Regions from separate parts of the Enterobacter sp. 6722112 genome, predicted to be linked through region 1. Evidence: predicted binding sites of a transcription regulator. Region 1 holds the regulator's gene; each other region holds the start of a gene.
The links. Region 1 encodes PurR, which represses purine synthesis genes. Its sites were predicted from a motif close to CANGCAAACGTTTGCNTG; they were not measured.
Positions count from the first base shown of each region.

Region 2: a site for PurR is predicted at 1,613-1,630, ahead of purL (phosphoribosylformylglycinamidine synthase). Genes of this name have one in related genera too.
Region 3: a site for PurR is predicted at 1,798-1,815, ahead of purT (formate-dependent phosphoribosylglycinamide formyltransferase). Genes of this name have one in related genera too.

Region 1 is NZ_JBZWGR010000007.1:1,716,187-1,720,379, forward strand. It holds gene punC (purine nucleoside transporter PunC) at 1-725, opposite strand, end outside; gene punR (DNA-binding transcriptional activator PunR) at 837-1,748, shown strand; gene purR (HTH-type transcriptional repressor PurR) at 1,766-2,791, opposite strand; gene cydH (cytochrome bd-I oxidase subunit CydH) at 3,089-3,178, shown strand; gene AC4OVU_RS09780 (MFS transporter) at 3,340-4,193, shown strand, end outside.
Region 2 is NZ_JBZWGR010000007.1:3,122,979-3,127,171, forward strand. It holds gene purL (phosphoribosylformylglycinamidine synthase) at 1-1,527, opposite strand, end outside; gene mltF (membrane-bound lytic murein transglycosylase MltF) at 1,795-3,345, shown strand; gene tadA (tRNA adenosine(34) deaminase TadA) at 3,233-3,772, opposite strand; gene yfhb (phosphatidylglycerophosphatase C) at 3,797-4,193, opposite strand, start outside.
Region 3 is NZ_JBZWGR010000007.1:2,404,610-2,408,802, reverse strand. It holds gene kdgA (bifunctional 4-hydroxy-2-oxoglutarate aldolase/2-dehydro-3-deoxy-phosphogluconate aldolase) at 1-511, shown strand, start outside; gene purT (formate-dependent phosphoribosylglycinamide formyltransferase) at 586-1,764, opposite strand; gene AC4OVU_RS13005 (tellurite resistance TerB family protein) at 1,936-2,586, shown strand; gene ptrB (oligopeptidase B) at 2,662-4,193, shown strand, end outside.

The sequences.
Region 1 (4,193 bases):
CCGATAGCCGCCGGGCTGTAGCCCATGTCATGCAGAATGAACGGCGAACCGGTTAGCCAGGCAAAGAAGCTGGCAGAGCAGGCAGCATAAATCAGCACGTTACCGCGATAGGCTTTCGACCGCAGTAAAGAGGTAAAGGTGATGGGCTTTGCGTCCGGATGCGTCTCTTTTTTATGCGCAGGTTTAAGCCCGAAAGCAGGCAGCATCAGGACCAGCGTAATAGCAAAGAGCGTGGCGAAAATAGCCTGCCAGTCGAAATGCGCGAGGATCCAGCTGCCCAGTAACGGGGCAAGCGCCGGCGACAGGCCGACCAGCGGCATTATAGTGGCGAATATGCGGTTAGTGCGCGAGGCGGGGTAGTAATCGGTCACCAGCGCCTGCCAGGTCACCGCTGCGGCGCAGACACCGACCGCCTGAATAAAGCGCAGCGCCAGCAACCAGGCGGCATCGCGGACCCACAGCATGCCCAGACAGCCTACGGCAAAAATCGCCAGCCCCAACAACAGGACGGGCTTACGGCCAAAACGATCCGAGAGCGGCCCCCACAGCAATTGCGCAAAAGCAAAGCCGGCGAGGAACAAACTTAAACTGGCGCTGATGGCGGCGGCAGGGGTTTGCAAATCTTCCTGCATCGCGGCGAACGCGGGCAGATACATATCGGTCGCCAAAAAGCCCAGCACGCTTAAGCCGCCGAGCCAGACTAAAAATCCTTTCCTGGGTTGCACTTTTTTCTCCTGAGGAGGCAGGTGTACGTTGGCGCAGAGTGTAGGGAGTGCAAAGCGGCTTGTGAAACGCTAATATTTGGCGGGTGCGTTCAAAAAATTTGCAGGCTAAAGATGTGGTCAGATTATTCCCTTGAAGTGGTTGATGCCGTGGCGCGTAACGGCAGCTTTACCGGTGCCGCCCAGGAGCTGCATCGCGTTCCCTCGGCTATCAGCTATACGGTGCGCCAGCTGGAAGCGTGGCTGGCGGTCCCGCTGTTCGAGCGGCGCCATCGCGACGTGGAGCTCACGCCTGCCGGAGCGTGGTTTTTGAAGGAAGGGCGGTCTGTTATCAAAAAAATGCAGATCACCCGTGAGCAGTGCCAGCAGATCGCCAACGGCTGGCGCGGGCATCTCGCTATCGCGGTGGATAACATCGTTAAGCCGGAGCGGACCCGGCAGATGATCGTCGATTTCTATCGTCATTTTTCCGACGTCGAACTGCGTGTTTCGCAGGAAGTGTTCAACGGCGTCTGGGATGCGCTGGCGGACGGCAGGGCGGAGATGGCGATTGGTGCAACCCAGGCGATCCCGGTTGGGGGGCGCTACGCGTTTCGCGACATGGGCATGCTGAGCTGGACCTGCGTGGTCGCGCGCGATCACCCGCTGGCGGCGCTGGAAGGTCCGCTGAGCGATGACACCTTACGCAACTGGCCCTCGCTGGTGCTGGAAGATACCTCCCGCTCGCTGCCCAAGCGCATTACCTGGCTGCTGGATAATCAGCGCCGCGTGGTCGCACCGGACTGGGAGTCGTCAGCCACCTGTCTGAGCGCGGGGCTGTGCGTTGGCATGGTGCCGGTGCATTTTGCGCGCCCGCGCATCGACGCGGGAGAGTGGGTGGCCTTGACGCTGGAAAACCCCTTCCCGGATGCCGCGTGCTGTCTGACGTGGCAGCAAAACGACGTCTCGCCCGCCATGGCCTGGCTGCTGGATTATCTGGGCGACAGCGAAACGCTGAACCGGGAGTGGTTGCGGGAACCAGCATAGCTGGCCCCGTAATGAGATTAACGACGGTAGTCGCGGAACGGACCGTCCGCAACGGAACGGCGTTCAATCAGGCGCGGGTGAACTTCAATGGACTGGGACTGTTCACGCTTGTTGACGATCCTGTCCAGCAGCATGTTGAAGGCCGTTTCACCCAGCGAATCTTTCGGCTGGTGAATGGTGGTCAGCGCCGGGGTAAAGAAGCGGGCGTTGCGCACGTTGTCATAGCCGATCACCGAGATATCCTGCGGGACGCGCAGGCCGAGTTCATCCGCCGCGCAGAGCGCGCCCATCGCCATGATGTCGCCGCCGCAGAACACCGCGGTAGGGCGATGCGGCTGGGAAACGATCTGCTGCATGGCGCGATAGCCCGACTCCGGCTCGAAGTCGCCCTGAACAATCCAGTTTTCCGGCACGGTGATCAGCGCCTCTTCCATCGCTTTCATGAAACCGGCCAGACGGCCAGCCCCGGTGTTACGCTCCAGCGGTCCCGGGATCACGCCAATTTCACGATGACCGCGTTCTACCAGATAACGCCCCGCCATGTAGCCGCCTTCAAAGGCGTTATCAATAACAGAGTCGGTGAAGTCTGCGCGCGCTTCGCCCCAGTCCATGACCACCATCGGAATGTGGCGATACTCTTCCAGCATGGAAAGGACCGACTCAGGGTATTCAGAACACATAACCAGCAGGCCGTCGACGCGCTTTTGCGCCATCATTGACAGGTAAGCGCGCTGTTTTTCAATGTTGTTCCACGCGTTGCCCAGAATCAGGGTATAGCCTTTCTGGAAGCAGTTTTTTTCAACGGCTTCGATGATTTCAGCAAAGTAGGCCGCTTCACTGCTGGTGGCCAGCAGGCCAATCGATTTGGTGTGATTAACCTTCAGGCTGCGGGCGACGGCACTTGGCGAGTAGTGCAGTTCTTTGATTGCCGCCCAGACGGCATTACGCGTCTCTTCAGCGACGAAACGCGTTTTGTTAATAACATGTGATACGGTTGTAGTGGAAACGTTTGCGCGTTTTGCTACGTCTTTAATTGTTGCCATTAAATGTCACTCCAGACCATATCCTAAGCTCCTGAAAAAATTGAAGGTAAACGTTTGCCTTCTCTCACCCTTATCACGCAAACATGAGTTGCGACACGCCGGGAAAACGACACAGGACGTCAGGAGGGGGTCAGTGGCCGGTACGCTAATAAATTTAGCGTGGAATTTTGTCCTATCTTGATGAAAAGGGGAAGAGGTAAAGTGGATATCCGCTTAAATCCTGGAAGATTTTTGACCTGAACTGTGTAAAAATGAGCAAGCTCACTTTTCGTAGGGTGAATAAAAGGAGAAAAATTGATGAGTACCGATCTGAAGTTTTCGCTGTTTACCACCATTGTTGTTCTTGCCCTGATTGTTGCGGGTGGTTTAACCGCTGCGCTGCACTGATTCAGGAGGGGGGAGAACCTTCTCCCTCTCTTGCCGCTATTGTTACCTCTCCGGCAAAAATCTTTTGCCAAAATGTTAACTTCTCATTTTTTGTGATTGATGTCATGCTTTTGACTTCTTAGTTCTGTGCCGGGTTATGGCACGGTATCCGGAGTCTCTTCATGAAAATCAATTTTCCCCTGCTGGCCCTGGCGATTGGCGCCTTTGGGATTGGCACCACTGAATTCTCCCCTATGGGGTTATTGCCTGTTATCGCCCGGGGTGTGGACGTCTCAATTCCTGCGGCCGGTATGTTAATTAGCGCCTACGCGATTGGCGTGATGGTGGGCGCGCCGCTGATGACGCTGCTGCTTTCCCACCGCGCTCGCCGCAATGCGCTGATTTTCCTGATGGCGATTTTCACTCTCGGAAATGTGCTTTCCGCAATTTCGCCCGATTACACCACTCTGATGCTTTCGCGCATTCTGACCAGCCTCAACCATGGCGCCTTCTTCGGACTGGGCTCGGTTGTTGCCGCCAGCGTGGTGCCAAAACATAAGCAGGCCAGCGCGGTAGCCACTATGTTCATGGGCCTCACCATCGCTAATATCGGCGGCGTTCCCGCTGCCACCTGGCTGGGAGAAGCCATCGGCTGGCGTATGTCTTTCCTCGCAACCGCCGGACTGGGCGTGGTCGCGATGGTTGCGCTGTTCTTCTCACTGCCGAAAGGAAGTGCGGGAGAACGTCCGGAAGTACGTAAAGAGCTGGCGGTGCTGATGCGTCCTCAGGTGTTGTCCGCGCTGCTTACCACGGTACTGGGGGCCGGGGCGATGTTTACGCTCTACACCTATATCTCCCCGGTGCTGCACGACATTACCCACGCAACGCCACTCTTTGTTACCGCGATGCTGGTGCTGATTGGTGTCGGGTTCTCGATTGGCAACTATCTCGGCGGGAAATTTGCCGACCGCTCCGTCAGTGGAACACTGAAAGGTTTTTTAACGCTGCTGATTGTCATCATGGTGGCGATTCCGTG
Region 2 (4,193 bases), 1.4 Mb from region 1:
AGAGAGTCCACCCGCGCCCACGTCGTGGATGAACAGAATCGGGTTGGCATCGCCCAGCTGCCAGCAGCGGTCGATCACTTCCTGACAACGGCGCTCCATTTCCGGGTTGTCGCGCTGCACGGATGCGAAGTCGAGATCCGCATCAGACTGGCCGGAGGCCATAGACGAGGCTGCCCCGCCGCCCAGACCGATGTTCATTGCCGGGCCGCCGAGCATGATCAGCTTCGCGCCGACGACGATCTCGCCTTTCTGCACATGATCGGCGCGAATGTTGCCGATCCCGCCCGCCAGCATGATCGGTTTGTGGTAGCCGCGCAGCTCTTCGCCGTTGTGGCTGTCCACTTTCTCTTCGTAGGTACGGAAGTAACCGTTCAGCGCCGGACGACCAAATTCGTTGTTGAACGCCGCGCCGCCCAGCGGGCCTTCGGTCATGATATCCAGCGCGGTGACAATGCGCTCTGGCTTGCCGAAGTCTTCTTCCCACGGCTGCTCAAAGCCCGGAATACGCAGGTTGGAAACGGAGAAACCGACCAGACCCGCTTTTGGTTTCGCGCCGCGACCGGTCGCACCTTCGTCACGGATTTCACCGCCGGAGCCGGTCGCTGCACCCGGCCACGGGGAGATCGCCGTCGGGTGGTTGTGGGTTTCCACTTTCATCAGGATATGCGCAGGCTCCTGGTGGAAGTCATAGCGCCCCGCTTCGCGGTCGGCGAAGAAGCGGCCCACCTCGGAACCTTCCATCACCGCGGCGTTGTCTTTATAGGCAGACAGCACGTGGTCAGGGGTTTGCTCCATGGTGTTTTTGATCATTTTGAACAGCGACTTCGGCTGCTGTTCGCCGTCGATAATCCAGTCGGCGTTGAAAATCTTGTGGCGGCAGTGCTCGGAGTTGGCCTGCGCGAACATATACAGTTCGATGTCGTTCGGGTTGCGATTCAGCTTAACGAATGCATCCTGAAGGTAGTCGATTTCATCTTCTGCGAGCGCCAGACCAAGACGCAGGTTTGCGTCGATCAGCGCCTGACGCCCCTGCCCCAGCAAATCCACGCTCTGTACCGGCGCAGGCTGATGGTGGGAGAACAGTTTCTGCGCATCATCCAGAGAATCAAACACGCTCTCCATCATGCGGTCGTGCAGCTCTGCGGCAACCACCTGCCACTGCGCGTCGCTCAGGGTTGACGCTTCCACATAGTACGCCACACCGCGCTCCAGACGGTTAATCTGGCTCAGGCCGCAGTTGTGAGCGATGTCGGTGGCTTTGGAAGACCAGGGGGAGATGGTGCCAGGGCGTGGCGTGGCGAGGATTAATTTGCCGGTCGGCGTATGGCTGCTCAGGCTTGGGCCATATTTAAGCAGGCGTTCCAGCTGTACGCGCTCCTCTGCATTCAGGGGGGCGTTCAGGTCAGCAAAATGGACATACTCAGCGTAAATATTGCTTACCGGAAGGTCGGCCGCCTGAAAACGTGCCAGCAGTTTGTTAATACGGAAGGCAGACAGTGCAGGCGAACCACGCAGAATTTCCATCATAAGTCTCTCGTCTTCGAAGCGCCGGGGCGCTTACAGTGTGCGCAAGGGGGGAAAACGGGCGTCATTATAGAGAATCCTGAGCGCCGACGAAACCGTTTGCGTCGAAATAAAATCATCCTTTATGTTTAACAATAGATGTGACCTGTCTCTCTAATTGGTTGCCAACTGGCGCTACTTTGCGCAAAATGCCGCTCAATCAATGGCAAACTCTACTCTTAACATGACTACAGCACACTGAGGCAACCGGCGTCGCAGAGAATTAACTAATTGAAAAAATTAAAGATTAATTATCTGCTCATCGGCATTGTTACGTTGCTGCTGGCAGTGGCCCTCTGGCCGTCTATCCCCTGGTTCGGCAAGGCCGAAAACCGTATCGCCGCCATTCAGGAGCGGGGGGAGTTGCGCGTCAGTACCCTCTCATCCCCGCTTATTTACGACGATATCAACGGTAAAACCATCGGTCTTGATTACGAACTGGCACAGCTGTTTGCGGACTATCTGGGCGTGAAGCTGAAAGTTACCGTGCGGCAGAACATCAACCAGCTGTTTGATGATTTGGACCATGACCGTGCCGATATTCTCGCCGCAGGTCTGGTGTACAACAGCGAACGCAGCAAAAACTATCAGCCGGGCCCGACCTATTACTCCGTGTCGCAGCAGGTGGTTTATCGTGTGGGTAGCCTGCGCCCGCGCTCACTGGCCGACATCACCGACCAGCAATTGACCATTGCGCCAGGCCATGTGGTGATTGACGATCTGCTGGCGTTGAAAGAGAAAAAATACCCGAACCTCAGCTGGACGGTCGATCCTAAACTCGGCACGACCGAATTGCTGGAGCAGGTAAAAGATAAAAAGCTGGCCTATACCATTGCTGATTCGGTGGCGATCAGCCTTTTCCAGCGCGTTCATCCTGAAATTGCCGTGGCGCTGGATGTGACCGACGAACAGCCGGTGACCTGGTTTACCCAGCTGGACGACGATCAAACCGTCTCTGCGGCTATGCTCGATTTCTTTAATTCCATCAATGAAGACGGCACCCTGGCGCGCCTGGAAGAGAAATATCTCGGTCACGGAGACGATTTTGATTACGTTGACACCCGCACCTTCCTGCGCGCGGTGGACAGCGTGCTGCCGGATCTGCAACCGCTGTTTGAGAAGTACGCCCAGGAGATTGACTGGAAGCTGCTGGCGGCGATTTCCTACCAGGAATCGCACTGGGATGCTCAGGCCACCTCCCCCACGGGCGTGCGCGGGTTGATGATGCTGACCAAAAATACCGCCCAGAGCCTCGGCATCAGCGACCGGACCGATGCGGAACAGAGTATCAGCGGCGGCGCGCAGTATTTACAGGATATGATGGCGAAAGTGCCGGAGACGGTCCCGGAAGGGGAGCGTATCTGGTTTGCGCTGGCCGCCTATAACATGGGTTATGCGCACATGCTCGACGCGCGGGCGCTGACGGCGAAAACCAAAGGTAACCCGGACAGCTGGTCAGATGTAAAACAGCGCCTGCCGCTGCTTAGCCAGAAACAGTGGTACCAGAAGCTGACGTACGGCTATGCGCGCGGGCATGAAGCGTATGCCTATGTGGAAAATATTCGTAAGTATCAGATAAGCCTGGTGGGATATCTGCTGGAGAAAGAAAAAGAGGCGGCCGAGGCGCAACAGCTGGCTGAAAGCTATCCGGTGGTCGCACCGGACGAGCTTAATCATCCTGCGGTTTCAATTCTGCCTTTTGTTGCTTTTTCTGCTGGCGACGCATTCGAAAAAAGTCACTTAACAGACCCGAACATTCTGGTGCAAGTACCCCGCCGATAGTTTTCACCTGGTGGTTCATCCCCGGATGCCCAAGTACGTCCATCAGTGAACCAGCAGCGCCCGTCTTTTCATCCCGCGCGCCAAACACCAGCGTACCGATTCGGCTGTGCACCATCGCCCCGGAGCACATTACGCACGGTTCAAGGGTGACATACAGGGTGGTATCAAGCAGACGATAGTTTTGCAGCACCAGTCCGCCCTGACGCAGCGCCATAATTTCAGCATGCGCGGTAGGATCGTGACGGCCAATCGGACGGTTCCACCCTTCCCCAATCACCTGATTGTTATGGACCAGTACCGCGCCCACGGGCACTTCGCCCTCTTCCCAGGCGCGCTGAGCCAGCGCCAGCGCATGGCGCATCCAGTATTCATGATTGTGTTCAGGGTTGGACAAGGGCTGATACTCCAGTCGAAAAGCGGGCGGCATTATACACAGCCGGTACAGATAAGACTATTCGAGTTGCTGAAGTTCGCCCAGAGGCGTGACGCGCCAGCGGTGCTGGCAAAAATAGAGCAGCGGGTTGTCCTGCTTGCTGTCGCTGTAGCCGCTGTACAGACGCAGCGGCGTACCGATGCGTTTCTCCAGCTGCACCACTTTTTCATGTCCGAGGCAGCGCATAGTCAGCACCCAGCCGCCGTAGCCGCGCGCGATTTGTGTCGCGATAAGATTCACGCGCGGCAGCCAGGGCGTATCAAAATAGACATGCTCCACCAGCGTCTGCGGGGAGCCGGTAATCAGCCAGATATCGGCATCGTTGGCGTCGAGATAGCTGGTCAGGCGCGCCTGTACCACGGGAAACGCGGCGACGTGCCCGCGAAACCAGTGCGCAAAATCCTGTTCGAGCTGC
Region 3 (4,193 bases), 690 kb from region 1:
GGAAGTGACCCTGCGTACGGCCTGTGCGATGGATGCGATCCGCGCTATCGCCAAAGAAGTGCCGGAAGCGATCATCGGTGCAGGTACGGTTCTGAATGCGCAGCAGCTGGCGGAAGTGACCGAAGCGGGCGCACAGTTTGCCATCAGCCCGGGGCTGACTGAGCCGCTGCTGAAAGCCGCAACCGAAGGTTCTATTCCGCTGATCCCGGGTATCAGCACCGTTTCTGAACTGATGCTGGGCATGGACTACGGCCTGAAAGAGTTCAAATTCTTCCCGGCTGAAGCGAACGGCGGCACCAAAGCGTTGCAGGCCATTGCGGGCCCATTCTCCCAGGTGCGTTTCTGCCCAACGGGCGGCATCTCTCCGGCCAACTACCGTGACTATCTGGCGCTGAAAAGCGTGCTGTGCATCGGCGGCTCCTGGCTGGTTCCGGCGGATGCGCTGGAAGCAGGCGACTGGGATCGCATCACTAAACTGGCTCGCGAAGCGGTAGAAGGCGCGAAACAGTAAGTTTGTTTGCCGGGTGTCGGCTGCGCCTAACCCGGCCAGCCAGACAGTTAAAACGGGCCTTTCGGCCCGTTTTTTTATCCTGCTACGCTGACGTTCGCAGCCGCTCTTTTTGCTCTCGCGACGGCTTCGTCCACATTTTCCCCGGTCGCTAATGCCACGCCCAGACGACGGCTTCCGTCGATCTCCGGTTTGCCGAACAGCCGGACCTGCAAGCCTGCGCCAACCGCACCTTCGACGTTATCAAAGGTGACATTCTGGCTGGTCAGCTGCGGCAGGATCACCGCCGAGGCTGCCGGGCCGTACTGACGGATGCCGCCAACCGGCAGGCCGAGGAAAGCGCGTACGTGCAGCGCGAACTCGGAGAGATCCTGTGAAATCAGCGTAACCATCCCGGTATCGTGCGGACGAGGGGAGACTTCGCTGAAGATCACCTCGTCGCCGCAAACAAACAACTCCACGCCGAACAGGCCGTAGCCGCCCAGCGCCAGCACCGTCTTGCGGGCGATCTCCTGTGCGCGTGCCAGCGCCAGCTCGCTCATCTGCTGCGGTTGCCAGGATTCGCGATAATCGCCGTCTTCCTGGCGATGACCAATCGGGTCGCAGAAATAAACGCCATCCACGGCGCTGACGGTGAGCAGGGTAATTTCAAAATCAAACTTTACCACGCCTTCCACGATGACGCGCCCGGCCCCGGCTCGGCCGCCCTGCTGGGCATAGTCCCAGGCGTTGTCCAGCGTGCTGCTGTCGCGGATAAAGCTCTGCCCTTTGCCGGAGGAGCTCATTACCGGCTTAATGATGCACGGGTAGCCAATCTCCTCTACGGCCTGGAGAAACGCAGCTTTATCCCCGGCAAAACGGTAGCTGGAGGTCGGGAGCTGTAATTCTTCTGCCGCCAGGCGACGAATGCCTTCCCGGTTCATGGTCAGTTTTGCCGCAGTGGCGCAGGGCACCACGCGCTGGCCTTCCTGTTCAAGGGCAATCAACATCTCAGTGGCAATGGCCTCAATTTCAGGTACCACGAAATCCGGTTTTTCGTCGGCAATTAACCCCCGCAGCGCATTACCGTCAAGCATATCGATGACGTGCGAGCGATGCGCGACGTGCATGGCGGGCGCATTCGCGTAACGGTCCACCGCAATCACTTCCACACCTAAACGCTGGCATTCAATGGCCACTTCTTTACCCAGTTCACCCGATCCCAACAGCATGACGCGCGTCGCGGCGGGACGCAGCGCGGTTCCTAAACGAGTCATAAAAATCCCCCTGAAAAAGATGCGGGCAGTATAAACGAAAACGTTTGCGTCTGTCTTGTATGGGGATAACCGGACAGGGGGGAAATTTGCGCTTCTTTAGCACTGACAGACATTTCCTGACACCCGCTCGCTTAGGCTGTGAAGGTTACGCACTGTTACGTGAGGAAAAATATGTCAGGCTGGATGAATCAACTGCAATCCCTGTTGGGACAAAAAGGCTCGTCGTCGGGCGAGCAGGGTCTGAGCAAGCTGCTGGTGCCGGGTGCGCTCGGCGGGCTGGCCGGTTTGCTGGTTGCCAATAAATCATCGCGGAAACTGCTTACCAAATACGGTACCGGCGCGCTGCTGGCGGGCGGAGGGGCTATTGCAGGCTCCGTCTTATGGAACAAATACAAAGACAAGGTGCGCAGCGCGCATCAGGATGAACCGCAATACGGGAAGCAGGTATCGCCGTTAGATTTACGCACCGAGCGGCTGATCCTCGCTCTGGTCTTTGCGGCCAAGAGCGACGGGCATATTGATGCCAGTGAACGTGCCGCAATTGAACAGCAGATGCGGGAAGCGGGCGTTGAGGAGCAGGGCAGGGCGCTGGTGGCGCAGGCCATCGAACAGCCGCTTGACCCGCAGCGTCTGGCGCAAAGCGTGAAAAACGAAGAAGAGGCGCTGGAACTCTATTTTCTGAGCTGTGCCGCCATCGATATCGATCACTTTATGGAGCGCAGCTACCTGAACGCCCTGGGCGATGCGCTGAAGATCCCACAGGACGTTCGTGAGGGAATTGAGCAGGATATTCAGCAGCAGAAGCAGACCCTCGTGGGCTAGAAGGCCATGTTTCGCTTGCATCATACGCGTGTTTTGCCAACCTTATAGGATGTAAAACGAAAAAGTAAGAATGCCATGCCTCCAAAAGCCCGACGTACTCCTTATGCGATCACCACGCATGGCGATACGCGTATCGATAACTACTACTGGCTGCGGGACGATTCTCGTTCCCGGCCAGAAGTGCTGGACTATCTGCACGAGGAAAACGACTATGGCCGCCAGGTCATGGCCAGCCAGCAGGCGCTTCAGGATCAACTTCTGAAGGAAATGGTGCAGCGTATCCCCCAGCGTGATGTCTCTGCCCCGTGGTGCAAAAACGGTTATCGCTATCGCCATATTTATGAGCCGGGAAACGAATATCCCATCTACCAGCGCCAGTCTGTGCTGAGCGCCGAGTGGGATGAATGGGAGATCCTGCTGGATGCAAACAAACGTGCGGCCCACAGTGAGTTTTATACGCTGGGCGGCATGTCCATTTCCCCCGATAACGCCATTATGGCGCTGGCTGAGGATTACCTCTCCCGCCGCCAGTACGGTTTGCGTTTCCGCAATCTTGAAACGGGAAACTGGTATCCCGAAATGCTGGATAATGTCTCCCCCGATTTCGTCTGGGGTAACGATTCAGAAACGGTCTACTACGTTAAAAAGCATGTCTCAACGCTGCTGCCTTATCAGGTCTGGCGTCATACGGTGGGGACCGATTCCGCCGACGATGAACTGGTGTATGAGGAAAAAGATGAGACGTTCTATGTCAGCCTGCACAAAACGTCGTCTCGCCACTACGTGATCATTTTCCTCTCCAGCGCCACCACCTCAGAAGTGCTGCTGCTGGATGCAGAGCTGCCGGATGCGCAGCCTCTGTGCTTCCTGCCGCGCCGTAAAGATCATGAGTACAGCCTGGATCACTTCCAGCACAGCTTTTACCTGCGTTCGAACCGCGAGGGCAAAAACTTTGGCCTTTATAAAACCAAAGTGCGCGATGAACGCAAATGGGAAGTGTTAATTCCCGCGCGCGATCAGGCGATGCTGGAGGGGTTCACCCTGTTTACCGACTGGCTGGTGGTGGAAGAGCGTCAGCGCGGACTGACCAGTATCCGCCAAATCAACCGCAAAACCCGCGAAGTGGTGGGCATTGCGTTCGATGACCCGGCTTACGTAACGTGGATCGGCTTTAACCCGGAACCGGAATCGTCCCGCCTGCGGTACGGCTATTCGTCGATGACCACCCCGGATACGTTGTTTGAACTGGATATGGACACCGGGCAGCGTCAGGTGATTAAACAGGCTGAGGTCCGGGGTTTTGAGTCGGAAAATTATCGCAGTGAGCACCTGTGGGTGACCGCACGCGACGGCGTTGAAGTCCCAGTGTCGCTCGTCTATCACAAGGCGCACTTCAACAAAGGTAAAAACCCCATCCTCGTCTATGGCTATGGCTCCTATGGATCCAGCATGGACGCCGATTTCAGCAGCAGCAGGCTGAGCCTGCTCGACCGCGGTTTTGTTTATGCGATTGCCCATATTCGCGGCGGCGGCGAGCTGGGTCAGCACTGGTATGAAGACGGAAAATTTCTCAAAAAGAAAAATACCTTTAATGACTACCTTGATGT